Regions from separate parts of the Agromyces sp. NPDC055661 genome, predicted to be linked through region 1. Evidence: predicted binding sites of a transcription regulator. Region 1 holds the regulator's gene; the other holds the start of a gene.
What was found. The regulator HspR, encoded in region 1, represses chaperone genes until heat shock. The targets are predictions, from matches to a motif close to AAGTTGAGTCNNNNNGACTCAACTT.
Positions count from the first base shown of each region.

Region 2: the regulator HspR is predicted to act here: its motif matches at 1,268-1,292, upstream of ACWGO8_RS03885 (ATP-dependent Clp protease ATP-binding subunit).

Region 1 is NZ_JBSHHC010000001.1:1,898,722-1,902,129, reverse strand. Features, by position in the region: gene ACWGO8_RS08705 (alkyl/aryl-sulfatase) at 1-1,376, opposite strand, end outside; gene ACWGO8_RS08700 (heat shock protein transcriptional repressor HspR) at 1,462-1,878, opposite strand; gene ACWGO8_RS08695 (DnaJ C-terminal domain-containing protein) at 1,875-2,876, opposite strand; gene ACWGO8_RS08690 (nucleotide exchange factor GrpE) at 3,007-3,408, opposite strand, start outside.
Region 2 is NZ_JBSHHC010000001.1:851,000-854,407, forward strand. Features, by position in the region: gene ACWGO8_RS03885 (ATP-dependent Clp protease ATP-binding subunit) at 1-1,252, opposite strand, end outside; gene ACWGO8_RS03890 (hypothetical protein) at 1,700-2,176, shown strand.

The DNA of each region.
Region 1 (3,408 bases):
GCATCCGCGAACACCGCGTGGTCGAGCAGGGTCGCCGCCCATCGATAGTCGGCCGCGTCGAACGCCGCCTGCGCGAGCTCGACGACGCGATCGATGCCGCCGATGGCGTCCACGTACCGTTCCGCGAGCGCCTGCGGCGGGTGCGGCCAGAGACGCGCGGGGTTGCCGTCGAACCAGCCCATGTACCGCTGGTAGATCGCCTTCACGTCGTGGTTGACCGAGCCGTAGTAGCCGCGGGCGTTCCAGGCGTTCTCGAGTGCGGGCGGGAGCTCGAACGCCTCGCCGATCTCGGCGCCGGTGAGGCCCTGGTTGAGCATGCGTAGCGTCTGATCGTGCAGGTAGGCGTAGAGGTCGCGCTGCGTCGACAGGAACCGCACGAGCTCATCGTTGCCCCAGGTGGGCCAGTGGTGGGAGGCGAACACGACCTCGGCGCGGTCGCCGTAGCGCTCGATCGCCTCCGTGAGGTACTGCGACCAGACGTGGGGATCGCGCACGAGCGCTCCCCGCAGCGTGAGCAGGTTGTGCAGCGTGTGCGTGGCGTTCTCGGCCATGCACAGCGCCTTGAAGCCCGGAAGGTAGAAGTGCATCTCCGACGGCGCCTCGGTACCGGGCGCCATCTGGAACTCGATCTCCACGCCGTCGATCACGTGCGTCTCGCCGGTCTCGCGGATGTCGAGCGTCGGCACGATCATCCCGGGCTGGCCGGTCGAGGTGGTCTGGCCGAGGCCGGCGCCGACCTGGCCCTTGGGTCCGCGGTCGAGGCGCGCGCCGTACATGTACCCGGCACGGCGGCCCATCGCGACGCCGGCGTACACGTTCTCGGCGACGGCGTGCTCGACGAAGCCCTCGGGCGCGATGACCTGCACGTCTCCGGCGTCGACCTGCTCCTGCGTCACCATGCCGAGCACGCCGCCGAAGTGGTCGATGTGGCTGTGCGTGTGGATCACCGCGACGATGGGGCGATCGCCACGGTGCCGGCGGTACAGGGCCAGCGCCGCGGCTCCGGTCTCCTTCGAGATGAGCGGATCGACGACGATCACGCCCGTGTCGCCCTCGATGAAGGACGTGACCGACAGGTCGAGCCCACGGACCTGGTAGAGGCCGGGAACGACCTCGTAGAGGCCGTGCTTCGCGACGAGCTTGGACTGGCGCCACAGGCTCGGATGCACCGACGTCGGCGCGTCCCCGTCGACGAAGTCGAACGACGAGGCATCCCACACGACCGTGCCGCCCTCGTCGCGCACGGCCGGATCGTCGAGCGTGCCGACGAAGCCCCGATCGGCCGCCGCGAAGTCGGCGTCGTCGTCGAACGGCAACGCCGACAGCGCCGCCTGGTTCGCCGCCGTGACGGCCTCGGACGGTTCGCGCTGTTCCATGTGTGCTCCTTCCCCCGGGGAGGTCCCCCGGAGCGAGCCTCCCGCACGAGGGGCGGGGGCGCAAGGAATCAGCCGACGTCGAGGATCACTCGCGGTCGAGCGGTCGCCAGACGACGAGGGCGTTCTCGCGCCGCACGCGCGTGCCGGTGCGGAGCGACACGATGTCGCCCGCGGATCCGGCGGCGAAGACCCGGCGGCCGGGCCGGTTGAGCATCTCGTCCGCGAGCGCGGCCTCGAGCTCGCGCACGCGGGCGCGCAAACCCTGCACCTCGTCCTCGAGGCCGAGCACGCGGCGGATGCCCTCGAGGCTCACGCCCTCGCTCGAGAGCTGCGCGATCTCGCGCAGCTGCATGACGTCGCGCATCGAGTACCGCCGCGACTTGCCCGCCGTGCGGGTCGGCGAGACGAGCCCCATGCGGTCGTACTGCCGCAGCGTCTGCGGGTGCATCCCAGCGAGGTCGGCCGCCACCGAGATCACGAACAGCGGGCTCGACTCGTTCATCGCTGGCTCCTCGCCTTCGCGAGCAGCTCCTCACGCGGGTCCTCGTCGGGCAGCAGCGCCGCGAACTCCTCGAGCTTCTCGGAGGCGTCCTTCGAGAGGTGCGACGGCACGGCCACCTGCACGACGGCGAGCAGGTCGCCCGTGCCCTTCTTCGTCTCGACGCCGCGACCCTTCACGCGCAGCACGCGGCCGCTCGGGGTGCCGGGCGCAACGCGCAGCTTCACGGGATCGCCGCCGAGCGTCGGCACCTGGATCGTGGCGCCGAGCGTGGCCTCGGCGAACGTGACCGGGACGGTCACGCGCAGGTTGAGGCCGTCGCGCTCGAACACCGGGTGCTTGCGCACGTGCACGGTGAGGATGAGGTCGCCGGACTCGCCGCCGTCGGGCGACGGATGGCCCTTGCCGGGCAGCTTGATCTTCTGGCCGTCGGCCACGCCCGCGGGGATGCGCACGGTGATCGGCTTGCCCTCGGCGGTCTGCAGCGTGATCTGGTCGCCTTTGGTGGCGGTGATGAACTCGAGCGTGGTCGACGCGGTGACGTCGCGGCCCTTCGTGGGCCCGCCGAAGCCGCGGTAGCCGCCGCTCGGCGTGCCGAAGCGGCCGCCGCCGAACAGGCCCCCGAGCAGGTCGTCGTAGTCGCCGCCCTGCTGGAACGTGTAGCGCGTGCCGCCGCCGGCGCCCCCCGGGCCGCCGAACATGCCGCCGAACACGTCCTCGAAGCCGCCCGCACCGCCGGCGCCCGGAGCCGTGAATCGCGCGCCCGTGCCCATGGCCCGGATCGCGTCGTACTCCTTGCGCTCCTCGGGATCGGCGAGCACGGAGTGCGCCTCGCTGATCTCCTTGAACCGCGCCTCGGCCGCGGCGTCGCCCGGGTTCTGGTCGGGGTGGTACTTGCGCGCGAGCTTGCGGTACGCCTTCTTGATGTCGCTGTCGCTCGCGTCCTTGGAGACGCCGAGCACCTGGTAGAAGTCCTTGTCGAACCAATCCTGGCTGGCCATCGGCACCTCCTCTTCTGAGTCTGTCTGATGAACCGGTGGTCGAGGAGCGCCCGGCGGAGCCGGACGCGTATCGAGACCCGTGTGCGTCTCGATACGCGTCGCCTTCGGCGGCGCTACTCGACGACCCGGATCATTCCTGCGGCGTCTTGACGACGACCTTCGCCGCCCGCAGCAGCGTGCCGCCGAGCAGGTATCCCGTCTCGACGACGTCGCCGACCGTGTCGGTGTCGACCTCGTCGGACGGCTGCTGGAAGATCGCCTCGTGCCGCGTCGGGTCGAACGGCTCGCCGACCTCGCCGAACGGGGTCAGCCCGAGCTTCTCGACCGCCGCGCGGAGCTTCGCCGCGATGGTTGCGAAGGGTGCGTCGCCCTCGAGGTCGCCGTGCTTCTCGGCACGGTCGAGGTCGTCGAGCACGGGCAGCAGCACGGCCACGGCCGCGCCGACCGCGCGCTCCCGCTCGACCTCGCGGTTCGCCTCGGTGCGCTTGCGGTAGTTCGCGTACTCGGCGGTGACGCGCTTGAGGTCGGCGAG
Region 2 (3,408 bases), 1.0 Mb from region 1:
AGCGGATCGCGGCATCCGTGTACTCGACGCCGTGGTGCTGCTCGTACGCGGGCTTGAGGCCCTGCAGGATCAGCACCGAGTCCTCGATCGAGGGCTCGCCGACCTTCACGGGCTGGAAGCGACGCTCGAGCGCCGGGTCCTTCTCGATCTGGCGGTACTCCTTGAGCGTGGTCGCGCCGACGAGGTGCAGCTCACCCCGCGCGAGGCGCGGCTTCAGGATGTTGCCCGCGTCGGTGCCGCCGTCGCCCGAGCCGCCCGCACCGACGACGGTGTGGATCTCATCGATGAAGATGATGAGCTCGCCCTTGTGCGCGGCGATCTCCTCCATGGTCTTGGTGAGGCGCTCCTCGAAGTCGCCGCGGTAGCGGGTGCCGGCGAGCATGCCGGGCAGGTCGAGCGAGATCACTCGCTTGCCGAGCAGGGCCTCGGGCACCGACTCCTCGACGATCGCGCGGGCGAGTCCCTCGACGATCGCGGTCTTGCCGACGCCGGCCTCGCCGATCAGCACGGGGTTGTTCTTCGTGCGGCGGCTCAGGATCTCGATCGTCTGCTCGATCTCGTCGACACGTCCGATCACCGGGTCGAGCTCGCCGTCACGGGCGCGCTGGGTGAGGTCTATGCCGAACTTGTCGAGCATGGGGGTGTCGGATGCCGCGGCGGCGGCGCTCTCCGGTCCCTGAGCCTGTCGAAGGGACTCGTCGTCGATACCGTCGACGGTCTCCCGGATCTGCTGCGTGAGCGCCTCGGCGGTCACACCGGCACGCGCCAGCACCTGGCCGGCAGGGGCATCCTGCCCCAGCACGAGCGCGAAGAAGAGGTGCTCGGGATCGATGTACGTCGAGCCGCTCGACCGCGCCACCTGGTACGCGTGGAACAACGCGCGAGACGCCGACGGCGTGATGGTGGCCGCGTCCCTCCGCTGATTGAGGCTCTCGAAATCAGCCTCGGATGCCGCGGGCAGCCGCGCCTCGGTCGCGGTGATGATGCGCTCCGGCGCGACGCCGATGCGCTGGATGGCCTGCGTGACCGCCTCGTCCTCGACGATGACGCGCAGGATGTGCAGCGCGTCGAGCTCGGTCTGTCCGCGCTCGAGCGCGAACTTGCCGGCACGCTGCAGGATGCTCTGGGTGCGCGCGGTCAGGAACCGGCTGAGGTCGATCGACCGCGCCTGCCTGGCCTGCTCACCCGCGAGATACCGGGCGAGGAACTCGTCGAACGAGTTCGCGCCGGTGTCGCTGAAGTCTTCGGGCACCTAGTCCTCCTGGGGAACTTGAGTTGGGTACGCTCAAGTTCAACGCGGTGGGGGCGTGGGTATTCCCGGCCGCCAAGGAAGCAGGTTCGCGCGATGGCATTACGCCGCGGCGCACCCTACCGTTTCGCGAGTATCCACGCCCCGCCTCACGTGTAGATTTCACAGATGGCGGAGACTCGTATCTGGCGTGACTACTCGGGGTCGGGCGGCTCCGACCGTGTAACCCGAAGCTTGCACCGCGAGCGTCCGGTATTCGAAGACCACACTTCCTACCCGTGGGATGACGACCAGCGCACTACGCCGTCTGGCGCTGTCATAGCTCACTTTGGCGATCTCACAGAACGTGCTATTGGCTTCATTGAGGACTCGCCGGCCGTTGTGGGTTGTATCGCGTGGCTCACAGAGCACCGCCTGCTTCGGGCTCTGGCGGGACGAGAGGCTTCGTTAGTGGTGCAGAAGGAAGACTTCCTGCGGCCCGACGCTCGCGCGGCCGCCGATTGGGCCGCAAGGCTTCGGGCGTCCTATGGTTTGCTCCACAACTCATTCGCACGGTTCCAGTTTCCGCAACCGCTCGGCACCGCGTCGTACGCGGGCGACCCTACACTCGAGCCAGTTCGCTGTGTGGGAAATCACAATTCGGCCAAGTCCCCGGCAATGCCGCGAATGCATCATAAATTCCTCGTCCGCCTCCAAGTCAACGAGGCCGCCCACGATGTCGCTGACCGGCTTCAGCCCGTCGCTGTCTGGACCGGATCGTTCAACTTCTCAAAGAACGCTGGATACTCCTTCGAGAACGCGGTCGAGATTCATGACACAACGATCGCACGGTCATACTTTGAAGAGTTTTCGCGTGTGATGACCCTCTCGGAGCCGCTCGAGTGGGAGTCAGAATGGGTCTATCCGGAATGGCGCATCGGAACCTGACCCGAGCACAACTCGGGTCGCCGATTGGCCGATGCGGGCACCGTTCAGTCACCCTTGGGCATTTCGGACCATCCGACGAAGGTCTGAAGGGGAGACCGAATTGCTGGTGCACCGGGTCGTCGTCAGTTGAGTTCGTAAGCCGGATGTGCGAGACCAACTTGCCACTGGAGACCCGCACCAATACGGGCCTGAACGTGTCCAGGCTTCCCGTAGGGATCTCGAACGTCGAGTGCCACGCCAGCCAGCTTCGCGCGAGTCTCCTTCACAGTTCGACCGGGTGTAGGGGGCCGTGTCTGAGCAGAGGCGAAGGCTCTACCTGATCGCTCTCTAATCCTTCTCACATCATCGGAATTTGGCCGCGGGTTTCGACCTTGCCGAAATGGTGCGACAAGGGACAGCACCTGTGGTTCGAGCAGCCGTGTCCAGACATCGCCATAGTCCGCGTTCGGCGACCCGTGGTGTGGAACCTTATACAGCGAGGCTTGCGAATCCGGCTGATGGGTCGCAACGACGGCCTGCCACCCACAACCAGAAGGCCCAACCGTCAAGTCTGCCCCCAAGAGCACTCGAGCCGGGCCCGCTTCGATCCACAGTGCGACTGAGAGCTCATTCGGATCAATTGCTGCGAGCCTCTTTCGAGATCCGGCGGAGGCAGCCCCTTCAGCAAGCGCTGTATCTGCTCTGTGCACAGCCCGGGGGGATGGTGACAACGCAAGCACTCGAGCGCCTACCCCGTTACCCGCTTCTGGTCGACGCCAGATGAGCTTTTGTTCGTCAGCCTTCAGAAGGGGATAGCGGCCGTCGTTGAGTTGTCGCCGCGCGACAACCTCCTTCAGGACCTCTCGGTATTCCCGCCTTACAGAAACCGTGAGTTGGTCTTCGATGTCTGCGTCCGCCTCAACTGCGGCGAAGAATTCGTTACCTGTGTAGGCCGCCGACGTGACGTACTGGGCATCGCTTGCTTTGCGGTACAAATCGCTGATCCCCGCAGTGTGATCGTCGTGTGCATGTGTACCGACTACTAGGCGTATCGCTCGCGCTGGATCGATCCCGATTCTCTCAAAGTATTCGAGGACTGGATGCTCTCGAGTCTGCTGGTTCAGGCAGGAGTCAACTGTCATCCATTCACCAGCGCCGAGGTGAACGGCGATCGCTTCGCCACGCCCTGGTCCGAAGATTGATACCTCAACCTGATCGGCAGCTGGAGCCGTGTACTGGGGAAGGTCAACCGA